DNA from 3 places in the Aureimonas sp. N4 genome. Region 1 is predicted to be linked to each of the others. Evidence: predicted binding sites of a transcription regulator. Region 1 holds the regulator's gene; each other region holds the start of a gene.
What was found. Region 1 encodes LexA, which represses DNA repair genes until DNA is damaged. Its sites were predicted from a motif close to TGTTCNNNNTGTGTTCNG; they were not measured.

Region 2: dnaE (DNA polymerase III subunit alpha) is a predicted target of LexA. The motif match lies at 1,419-1,436, and genes of this name have one in related genera.
Region 3: AUL28_RS05065 (PA0069 family radical SAM protein) is a predicted target of LexA. The motif match lies at 1,089-1,106, and genes of this name have one in related genera.

The regions. Positions count from the first base shown of each region.
Region 1 is NZ_BBWS01000042.1:85,902-89,180, reverse strand. It holds gene AUL28_RS13020 (molybdopterin molybdotransferase MoeA) at 1-1,158, shown strand, start outside; gene lexA (transcriptional repressor LexA) at 1,230-1,964, shown strand; gene AUL28_RS13010 (ComEC/Rec2 family competence protein) at 1,945-3,279, opposite strand, start outside.
Region 2 is NZ_BBWS01000042.1:202,510-205,788, reverse strand. It holds gene AUL28_RS13515 (GMC family oxidoreductase) at 1-1,304, shown strand, start outside; gene dnaE (DNA polymerase III subunit alpha) at 1,705-3,279, shown strand, end outside.
Region 3 is NZ_BBWS01000015.1:59,279-62,557, forward strand. It holds gene moaB (molybdenum cofactor biosynthesis protein B) at 1-541, shown strand, start outside; gene AUL28_RS05060 (hypothetical protein) at 538-1,029, opposite strand; gene AUL28_RS05065 (PA0069 family radical SAM protein) at 1,162-2,319, shown strand; gene AUL28_RS05070 (ribonuclease HII) at 2,532-3,221, shown strand.

The DNA of each region.
Region 1 (3,279 bases):
CCCGTTCGGCGTATCGAGCAGGTCGGGCTCGACGCTCTGGCCGGTCGGCGTCTGGCGGGCGATCTCGTGGCTCGGCTGACGCAACCGGCCTTCGATGCCTCCGCCATGGATGGATACGCCGTTCGTGCCGACGATCTGCGCTCTGCGGCAACGGAACTTCGCGTTATTGGCGAAGCGGCTGCCGGCGCAGCCTTCGAGGGGACGGTCTCGGCAAATCAGGCCGTACGGATCTTTACCGGTGCTCCTGTACCCGCAGGGGCAGATGCCGTCGTAATCCAGGAAAACACAGAACGTCCCGACCCTTCGACTGTCATCGTGCTGGAGCCTGTGCAGCCGGGACGCCATATCCGCCCTGCCGGCAATGACTTCCAAGCAGGTAAGCCCGTTCTAGCGGATGGGGTCGTTTTGCGCCCTGCTTCCATCGCTCTCGCGGCAAGCGCCGGATACGATTTTGTGCCCGTTCGCGCTCGCCCCCGGATCGCGATCGTCATGACGGGCAGCGAACTGGTCTGGCCCGGCACGCGCCCTGGTCCCTCGCAGATCGTCGCGTCAAACGGTTTCGGTATCGCGGCCATCGTGGACGCGGCGGGTGGCGACGCCATCTCCTATGGCATCGTCCCCGACGATCGAGCGGCCTTGCGACAGGTTTTCGAGAATGCCAGAGCCGAGGGAATCGACGTTTTCGTGACCATCGGCGGAGCTTCGGTCGGTGATCATGATCTTGTTGCGCCGGTCCTGCGGGAGTGCGGTGTCGAACTGGATTTCTGGAAGGTCGCCATGCGACCGGGAAAACCCCTGATGGCAGGTCGCCATGAGGGGATGCGATTCCTGGGCCTGCCCGGCAACCCGGCGTCGAGCCTCGTAACGGCGGAATTGTTTCTCCGGCCGCTCGTGGAACGTCTCGCCGGGCGCCCGTCTCGCGTCCGATACGAAACCGGAACACTCGGTGCGGCCGTTTTCGAGAATGACCATCGGGCGGACTTCATGCGCGCAACGATCCAACAAGACGACGACGGACGAACGGTCCTCATGCCGCTTGCTCGGCAGGACTCCTCGCTTCTGAGTGTCTTCGCGACCGCCGATGCCCTTTTGGTTCGTCCCCCTCATGCCGCCGCCGCCCAGCCGGGAGAAACCTGCGAGTTCGTTCGATTGACGTGATGGAGTTCCTTGCAGAACACAAACAGAACAGATAGGGTTTGTTCAGGTTTTGTTTTGTCCGGATTCGCGCGATGTTGACCCGCAAGCAGCATGAATTGCTTCTTTTCATTCATGACCGTTTGCAATCGGTCGGAATTCCTCCCTCCTTCGACGAGATGAAGGAGGCCCTGGATCTGAAATCCAAATCGGGAATCCATCGTCTCATCACCGCCTTGGAGGAACGGGGCTTTATCCGGCGTCTCCCCAATCGGGCTCGGGCTTTGGAAGTCCTGCGCCTGCCGGACTCCCTGAGTGGCAAGGATTCGAACGGCGGTTTGGCGGTACCGACGGCGTCGGAAGCGTCGATCTCGCGGCAAGTGATCCCTCTTCCGAAGCGTGCCGGAATCGAGCCGGTCCTGGCGAGAGCGGAACCGGCCAATGATTCGATGCCCGTACCGGTCATGGGACGCATTGCTGCAGGCGTTCCCATTTCTGCGATCCAACAAAACAGCCGGTCCATCGCCCTCCCGGTCGAGATGTTCGGCTCCGGTGAACACTACGCCTTGGACGTCAAAGGCGATTCGATGGTCGATGCGGGCATTCTGGACGGAGACACGGTTCTGATCCAGCGTTCTGAGACGGCGACAGCGGGCGAGATCGTCGTGGCTCTGATCGACGACGAAGAGGCGACGCTCAAGCGCTTTCGTCGGCGAGGCTCCGTCGTGGAATTGGAAGCCGCCAATCCTGCCTATGAGACGCGTGTTTTGGAAGCGGGCCGGGTCAAGGTTCAAGGGCGTCTTGTCGGGCTCATTCGGCGCTATCACTAGAACGATGAGGTAACCCGACCTGCCCGGGTTCGGAGCGCTGGTTTCGCCTTTCGCTTTCCGGCCATGGGGCCGATCGATGCACGTTCCATTCGTTGAAGGGCCGAGCGATCGAGGGTTGAAGGGTCCATTGCGCTCCGTTTGCGGAGGGAAGCAAAAGAGCGCCGGTCTGCCGGAGAGTGCGAAGCGTGACGAGCTTCGCGCCGGAACGGCACGACGTCATGCGGGGCGCTCGCGCCATCACGGCGATGTCGGCACTGTCGCAAAGCTCTCCCATACGTTCCAGTTTGTCGCTCCATGCGATGCGGAGGCCTGACCGCGATGTCGCGCGGCAGATATCGCCTGAACATTCGAACTGCTTCCGAGGGGTACGAGACGGTGGCAATCGAAGTTGAAATGCGCGTTGCCATTGATCGTGGATGAAGCGATTGGGCCGCTTGCGCAGATCAATGGTCGATCCATCCTGGCCGATCACCGCGATATCCCGAGCATCCTCCGCAATCAGAAGCTCGGGTCGATTGGTCGGTGGGATCAACACCCAGCCGAGCGTCAATGGCAAAACGAAGAGCCAGCGCATCGCGCTCTGGCAAAACGACAGGACGAGCAAAGCCATAGTGAGGCTGAGAAGGCTTGCGAGGCCGATCTGGCCCACGGCGTAGTCCGGTAATTCTTCAGCCAGGCCTTTCGCCAGCCAGAATACGACGTCCAGCCCCCAACCGATGGGATGCAGCGCCATGCTTTCCCAACCAAAGGGCATCAGGCAGACCGAAGCCAGAGCGAGCGGCATGATCCAGAACGAAAAGATCGGCGTCGCCAGAACATTGGCCACGAGGCCGAATGGAGCGGCTCGCTGAAAATGATAGACCGCATAGGGTGCGGTCGCCGCACCCGCGATCAGGGATGACAGAAACGCGCCGAGAAGCAAAAGCGCGAGTGTTCGAAAGCGAGCGTGATCGCTTGCCTTACCGTCGGACTGGTTCGACCAGCGAGAGTATGCGCCGTATGCACCCACGAGAGCGGCGGTTGCTGCGAAAGACATTTGAAATGTAGCGGTCATTAGGGCGTGCGGAGAGATCAGCATCACCGCCATCGCTGCCATACCGACGTTGCGGATTGTCAGTGCAGGCCGATCCACCAGAACCGCGCCCAGCATGATGGCGATCATGATGAAGGAGCGTTCGGTGGCGGCATTGTCCCCGGCCAATAGGAAGTAGAAGCCGGTGACCCCCAAGGCCAGGACCGCGCCGATCTTCCTCGTCTGCCATCGAAGGGCGATGGCCGGAAAAGCGGCAGCCGCGCCTCGCACAACGACCATGGT
Region 2 (3,279 bases), 120 kb from region 1:
ATAGCGGTGTAGGTGTCGGCGGCTCGATGCTGCATTGGGGCGCCTTCGTGCCGCGCGCCGACGCGCGCGATCTGCGCCTAGCGAGCGAGACCGGGAAGGGTCGAGATTGGCCTTTGTCACTCGACGAACTCATTCCCTACTATGAGGAAGTGGAGTCCTTCGTCGGCGTGTCAGGACCGGCATCTTATCCGTGGGACGCATCGCGCCGCTATGCGCTGCCGCCCGTTCTGCGGAACGCACCTGCGCAGGTTATGGCGAAAGGATGCGAGGCCGTTGGGGCGAAGGCGAGCGATGGTCCTGTCGCGGTCGTGTCACGTCGGTTCGAGCAACCGGACGCGCCAGTACGCGAGCCTTGCGTGAATTGCGGCTATTGCCATCAGGGCTGTCGCAATGGTGCCAAGACGTCGATGGACGTCACCTATCTTCCCCTTGCCGTCGCGCGGGGCGCGGAAATCCGGCCTGAGAGCTTCGCGGATCATTTCGAGTTTGACAGCCGAGGGCGGATCGTTGCGGTCGTCTACTGGCAGGCCGGGACCATGATGCGCCAGAAATGCGCACAGGTGTTTCTCTGCGCGGGGGCGATCGAGACGCCGCGCCTTCTCCTGCGGGAGGGGATCGCCAATTCCAGCGGTCAGGTGGGGCGCAACTATACAGCGCATGTCGCAACGCAGGTCTGGGGAACGTTCCCGCACGAGATGCGGATGAACAAAGGCTATCCGTCCTCGCTGATCACCGAAGATATGGTCCGGCCGAACGGAGCGGAATTTGCCGGCGGCTATCTCGTTCAAAGCCTGGGCGTGGTGCTCCAGACATGGGCGGACCAGGTGGCTCGCGGGCGAGGCCTCTGGGGACAGAAGCTCACCGACTATCTCGACCGCTACAACCACGTCGCCGGCATCGGCATCAATGGCGAATGCCTTCCGAGCGACGAGAACGTGATGACTCTATCGGACGAGCTGGATGGGAGGGGTATGCCCAAGCCGCTGATCCGCTTCGGGTACGGCGAGAATGAAAAGGCGCTCCGCGCCCACGCGGTTCGATTCATGACATCGGTCTGGGAAGCCGCCGGGGCGAGCGACATCTGGGTGCTCGATCGCACCGCCCATACGATCGGAACCTGCCGGATGGGCGTCGATGCGGGAGATAGCGTGGTCGATCCCTATGGCCGCAGCTTCGATGTGCCCAATCTCTGGATTGCCGACAATTCGGTCTTCCCCTCGGCGCTCGCAGCAAATCCGGCGCTGACCATCATGGCGCTGAGCCTTCGGACGGCGGACCGCTTTCTCGGGCGTTTGAACGGCTGAAGAGCGTCCATCCCAACCGCAAGCTTTCGAAGCCCCGCCCTGAATGCGGGGCTTTGTCATTTCAGCAACCATAATGGGCTTGTTCTTATTTTGTTCTTGCGTATCGCCAGGGAATGGAACAAATTGGGAACACAGATCGACGGAGGTTGTCATGCTGGTTCTCAGAGAAATCGCTTCGCTCACGGCCGTAGCCGCTTTCATCGCGAGCTTTGCCTTGATCCTTCATCTGATCTGACCCCACGCTTGCGGGAATGGTGAACAAGTCCGGATCAGGTCTGGACTCCGGCTCATGAATTGGAACACTGACGAATTCCTGGCTGCGGACATCGAAACCGAATCGATCCTCAATCCGGATTGCGAGCTTCGGCCTGACGGGTCTCTCAACGAGGTCCGTGCGGAAATCGGGAATATCGTCATGGCCGAAGAGAAGGCGGGCGCAGCGGCGCCCCTGCGTTTCATCCATCTTCGGGTGCACAGCGCCTTTTCTCTGCTCGAAGGCGCGCTGCGCGTCGACCAGATCGTCAAATTCGCCAAGAGCGATGGAGCGCCGGCAATCGGGATTGCCGATACAGGCAATCTTTTCGGGGCGCTGGAGTTTTCGGAAAAAGCGGCGAAATCCGGCATCCAGCCAATCATCGGGTGTCAGATCGAGGTCGATTTCCGCGACGTCGAGGGCAATCCGCGCGATCGCTCCGGCTTTGGATCGACGGGGTCGATCGTTCTTATCGCGGCGACGGAGCGCGGCTACGAGAACGTCGTGGAGCTCGTGTCCCGCTCCTATTTGGAACATGATGGAAACACGCGTCCGCACGTTCTGGCGGAATGGCTGGCCGAGCATTCGGAAGGCGTGATCGCGCTGACCGGTGGTCCGCTCGGACCGATCGGAGCCGCCATCGCGTCGGGCCAAAGCGTCGTCGCGCGTGCTCGTTTGGAAATGCTGGCCTCCGCCTTTGGCGATCGGCTCTATGTCGAATTGCAGCGCCATGAGGGCCGTGCCCGGCGTACGGAGCCCGAAACCTGCGCGCTGGCCTACGAACTGAATCTCCCGCTTGTCGCGACCAACGAGCCGTTCTTCTTCTGCAATGAAGATTTCGATGCGCATGACGCGTTGATTGCCGTCGCTTCGAACCGGCTCGTCAGCCACGAGGATCGCCGGCGCCTGACGCGGGATCACTGCCTGAAATCACAGGAGCAGATGGCGTTGCTCTTCGCCGATCTGCCCGAGGCGATCGAGAACACGATCGAGATCGCGCGGCGCTGTTCGTATCGCGTGCGCACCCGCAAGCCCATCTTGCCCCGTTTCGCTGGCGCCGATGCCGATGCGAGCGAGGCCGAGCTCGCCGAAGCGGCGGAGCTGCGCGCCCAAGCCGAAGCCGGGCTCGAGGCGCGATTGTCAGCGCACGGTCCCGCACCGGGCCAGACCGTCGAGACCTACCGCGAGCGGCTTGAGTTCGAACTCTCGGTCATCGAGCGGATGAAGTTCCCCGGCTACTTCCTGATCGTGTCGGACTTCATCAAATGGGCGAAGGCGCAGGGCATCCCGGTCGGACCCGGCCGTGGTTCGGGCGCGGGCTCGCTCGTCGCCTATTCGCTGACCATCACCGATCTCGATCCTCTCCGTTTCGCGCTTCTTTTCGAGCGCTTCCTCAATCCCGACCGCGTCTCGATGCCCGATTTCGACATCGACTTCTGCCAGGATCGGCGCGAGGAGGTCATCCGCTACGTTCAGCAAAAATATGGGCGCGAGCAGGTGGCCCAGATCATCACCTTCGGTTCCATGCAGGCGCGCGCCGTGCTGCGCGACGTCGGGCGTGTTTTGGAGATGAGCTACGGCCATGTGGACAAGCTCTGCAAGCTCGTGCCTCAAAACCCTGCCAATCCGGTGACGCTTGCGCAGGCACTGGAGGACGAACCGCGCCTTCAGGAAGAGCGGCGCAAGGAGGAGGTGGTGGACCGCCTTCTCAGCATCGCGCTG
Region 3 (3,279 bases), on a different contig from region 1:
GGACCGAGAATTCCTTCCGCTCGGCATCGCCATTCTCACCGTCTCCGACACGCGAACCCTCGCGGACGACAAGTCGGGCGACACGTTGGTGGCCCGGCTGGAGGAGGCCGGCCATCGCCTCGCCGCCCGCGCCATCGTACCCGATGATCGCGACGCCATCCGCGACACGGTTCTCGGCTGGTCGCGCGACGCGCAGGTGGATGTGGTGATCACCACCGGGGGAACCGGCTTCACCGGCCGCGACGTGACGCCCGAGGCGCTGGAGCCTATCTTCGAAAAGCGGATGGACGGGTTCTCCGCCGTGTTCCACCGCGTCTCCTTCGAGAAGATCGGCGTCTCGACCATCCAGTCCCGTGCGACGGGCGGCGTGGTGAACGCCACGTTCGTCTTCGTGCTGCCAGGCTCCCCCGGCGCCTGCCGCGACGCCTGGGACCATATTCTGAAAGCCCAGCTCGACTATCGGCACAAGCCCTGCAATTTCGTGGAAATCATGCCGCGTCTGGACGAGCACCTGCGGCGCACGGGCGGCGCGTCCGCTTAGGCCTCGCGATCAGCCAAACGGTCTAGGCCGATGCCTTTGGCAACGCCCTGCCAAGGGGCGCCCGCCGAGAGGCGCGACATCGCATGGGCCTTCGGCACGAGATAAGCGCTTTGGCGCCGTGCCAGCCATCGACGCCATCCCCTCGCCTCGCGCGTGGGCAGAACGAAGCGTCCGCCCCGCGGCGTTTTCGCCCGTGACTGATCCTCGCCATGGCGGGTGGCCCGCTCGGGCCAGTTGGCGGGCAGGCGGTCGCCCGCGCGCATCAGGATCAGCCAATCCCCCTTCAGAGCCAGCGGTGTATGCCCAAGCTCCGCACGGGAGTGGACGGAGCATCCCGCGTGGTCGGCCACCTTCAGCGCGGCTTCGCCCTGCGGCTCCACCACGACAACCTCTCGCAGCACGCCCTCCACCACCCCCGCCACGAGGGAGGATAGGGTGATGGTCAGGTCCATCGGCTCGTCGGCATCGAAAACCAGAACGCTCAGCATGGTCCATCGCCATAGCCGACACGCGCGGGCGTGACCAGCGATTCAGAGGTTGCGAAGTTTGTTCTTGAAATGTTCTCAAATGATGAATAGGACTATGGTCACAACGCGAACAACCGGACGGAAGGTTGTCCCATGCACGAGATCAACACCGCCGACCGCATCGCCTTCTCGCAGCGCGACGGCATCGACATGGCCCAGCATGTGGTGGCTCAGTCCGGTCTGCGCATCGGGTTCGAGCGTCGGCGCGGCCGCGCGGCGGGCCTGAACCCGACAGGACGTTTCGAGCCCTTCGCGCGCTCGGCCTTCGATGACGGCTGGTCCTCGTTGGACGAGTTGCCGAGCCTTAAGACCGAAGTGCAGACCGAGATGGCGCGCAGCGTCATCACGCGCAATTCCTCGCCCGACATCTCCTTCGACCGCTCGGTAAACCCCTATCGCGGCTGCGAGCACGGCTGCATCTATTGCTTCGCGCGGCCGACGCACAGCTATGTCGGCCTGTCGCCGGGCCTTGATTTCGAGACCAAGCTCTTCGCCAAGCCGAACGCGGCGGAACTTCTGGAAGAAGAGATCGCCAAGACCGGCTACGAGGTCCGACCGATCGCCATCGGCACCAACACCGATCCTTATCAGCCGATTGAGCGCGAACGCCGGATCATGCGGCAGATGCTGGAAGTGTTGGAGGCGGCCAACCATCCGGTCGGCATTGTCACCAAGTCAGCGCTCGTGCTGCGCGATCTCGACATCCTCTCGCGCATGGCCGCAAAGGGACTGGCCAAGGTGGCCGTATCGATCACGACGCTGGATCGGCGTCTGGCCCGCACCATGGAGCCTCGCGCGGCGACACCCACAAAGCGGCTGGAAGCAGTGCGTGAGCTGACCAAGGCCGGCATTCCCACCATGGTGATGACCGCGCCCATTATTCCTGGTCTGACGGATTCGGAGATTGAGCGGCTTCTGGAAGCCGCTTCGGAGGCCGGGGCGCGGGAAGTCGGTTACGTGCTTCTGCGTCTGCCGCTGGAGGTCGCGCCGCTCTTCAAGGACTGGCTGCTTCAGCACTATCCCGACAGGTATCGCCACGTCTTGTCTCTGTTGCGCTCCATGCGCGGCGGTAAGGATTACGATCCCGAATGGGGCAAGCGCATGACCGGCGGCGGTCCCTATGCCACGCAGATCAAGCATCGGTTCGAGATGGCCGCGCGTCGCTTCCATCTCAATCTCGAACGCACGCAGCTGCGCACCGATCTGTTCAAGGCGCCGAAGGGTGCCGGTGTTCAACTGTCCTTGCTGTAAGGCTTGCACCCGTCTGAGCATTCGCGGGAGCCGGCGTCCTACGCCAACGGCTCGGCTACCGCAGACCGCGCCAGAGCTTCAATCCCCATCGGCGCTCCGGTGCATCCGGAACGGCTTTGAAGCCAGAGCCCATCTTCCGGCGTATGTCCCCGACGCCGGATCGCTCGTGCACCATCCGCACCTTGGTTCGCGAGCTTGAGGAGAATCGGAGAATGAGCGAGTCTCGCCGCACCATGGCTCGCCGTTCCTCCGATTCTCCCTCCCTATCCTCCCCTCGCCCGGCGCGCACCAAGCCGCCCGGCCCTGACTTCTCGCGCGAAGCCGCGTGGCATCAGGGTGGTGGTGGCCGGATCGCCGGCGTGGACGAGGCCGGTCGTGGCCCTCTGGCCGGCCCCGTCGTCGCGGCGGCCGTGGTTCTCCGGCCAGATCGCATCCCGGCTGGTCTCGACGATTCCAAGAAGCTCGGCGCCAGGCAGCGCGAAGAACTGTTCGAAGCCATTCTCGCGGATGCCGAAGTCGGCATCGGGACGGCCAGCGCCGCCGAGATCGACCACGTGAACATTCGGCAAGCGACGTTCCTCGCCATGCGCCGCGCAATCTCGGCGCTCGCCAACGAGCCGAACCATGTTCTGGTCGACGGGCGGGACATTCCTACCGGCTGCCTGGTCGCCGCAACGGCTTTGATCGGCGGGGACGCGCTGTGCCTTTCCATCGCGGCCGCGTCCATCGTCGCCAAGGTGACGCGAGATCGGATTATGACGGAGCTTTGTACCTGCGACCCGCGCTACGGGTTTCGCCAGCATATGGGCTACCCCACGGCCGCTCATGTCGAAGCGCTCAAAGTCCACGGCCCGGGGCCGCATCATCGCCGGACGTTCGGCCCCGTCCGGGCGTTGTTGTAAAGCGCGGTGCCTCGCAACCTCCTGCAAAAATCGACGTCCACCATAGAGAAGGCGCACA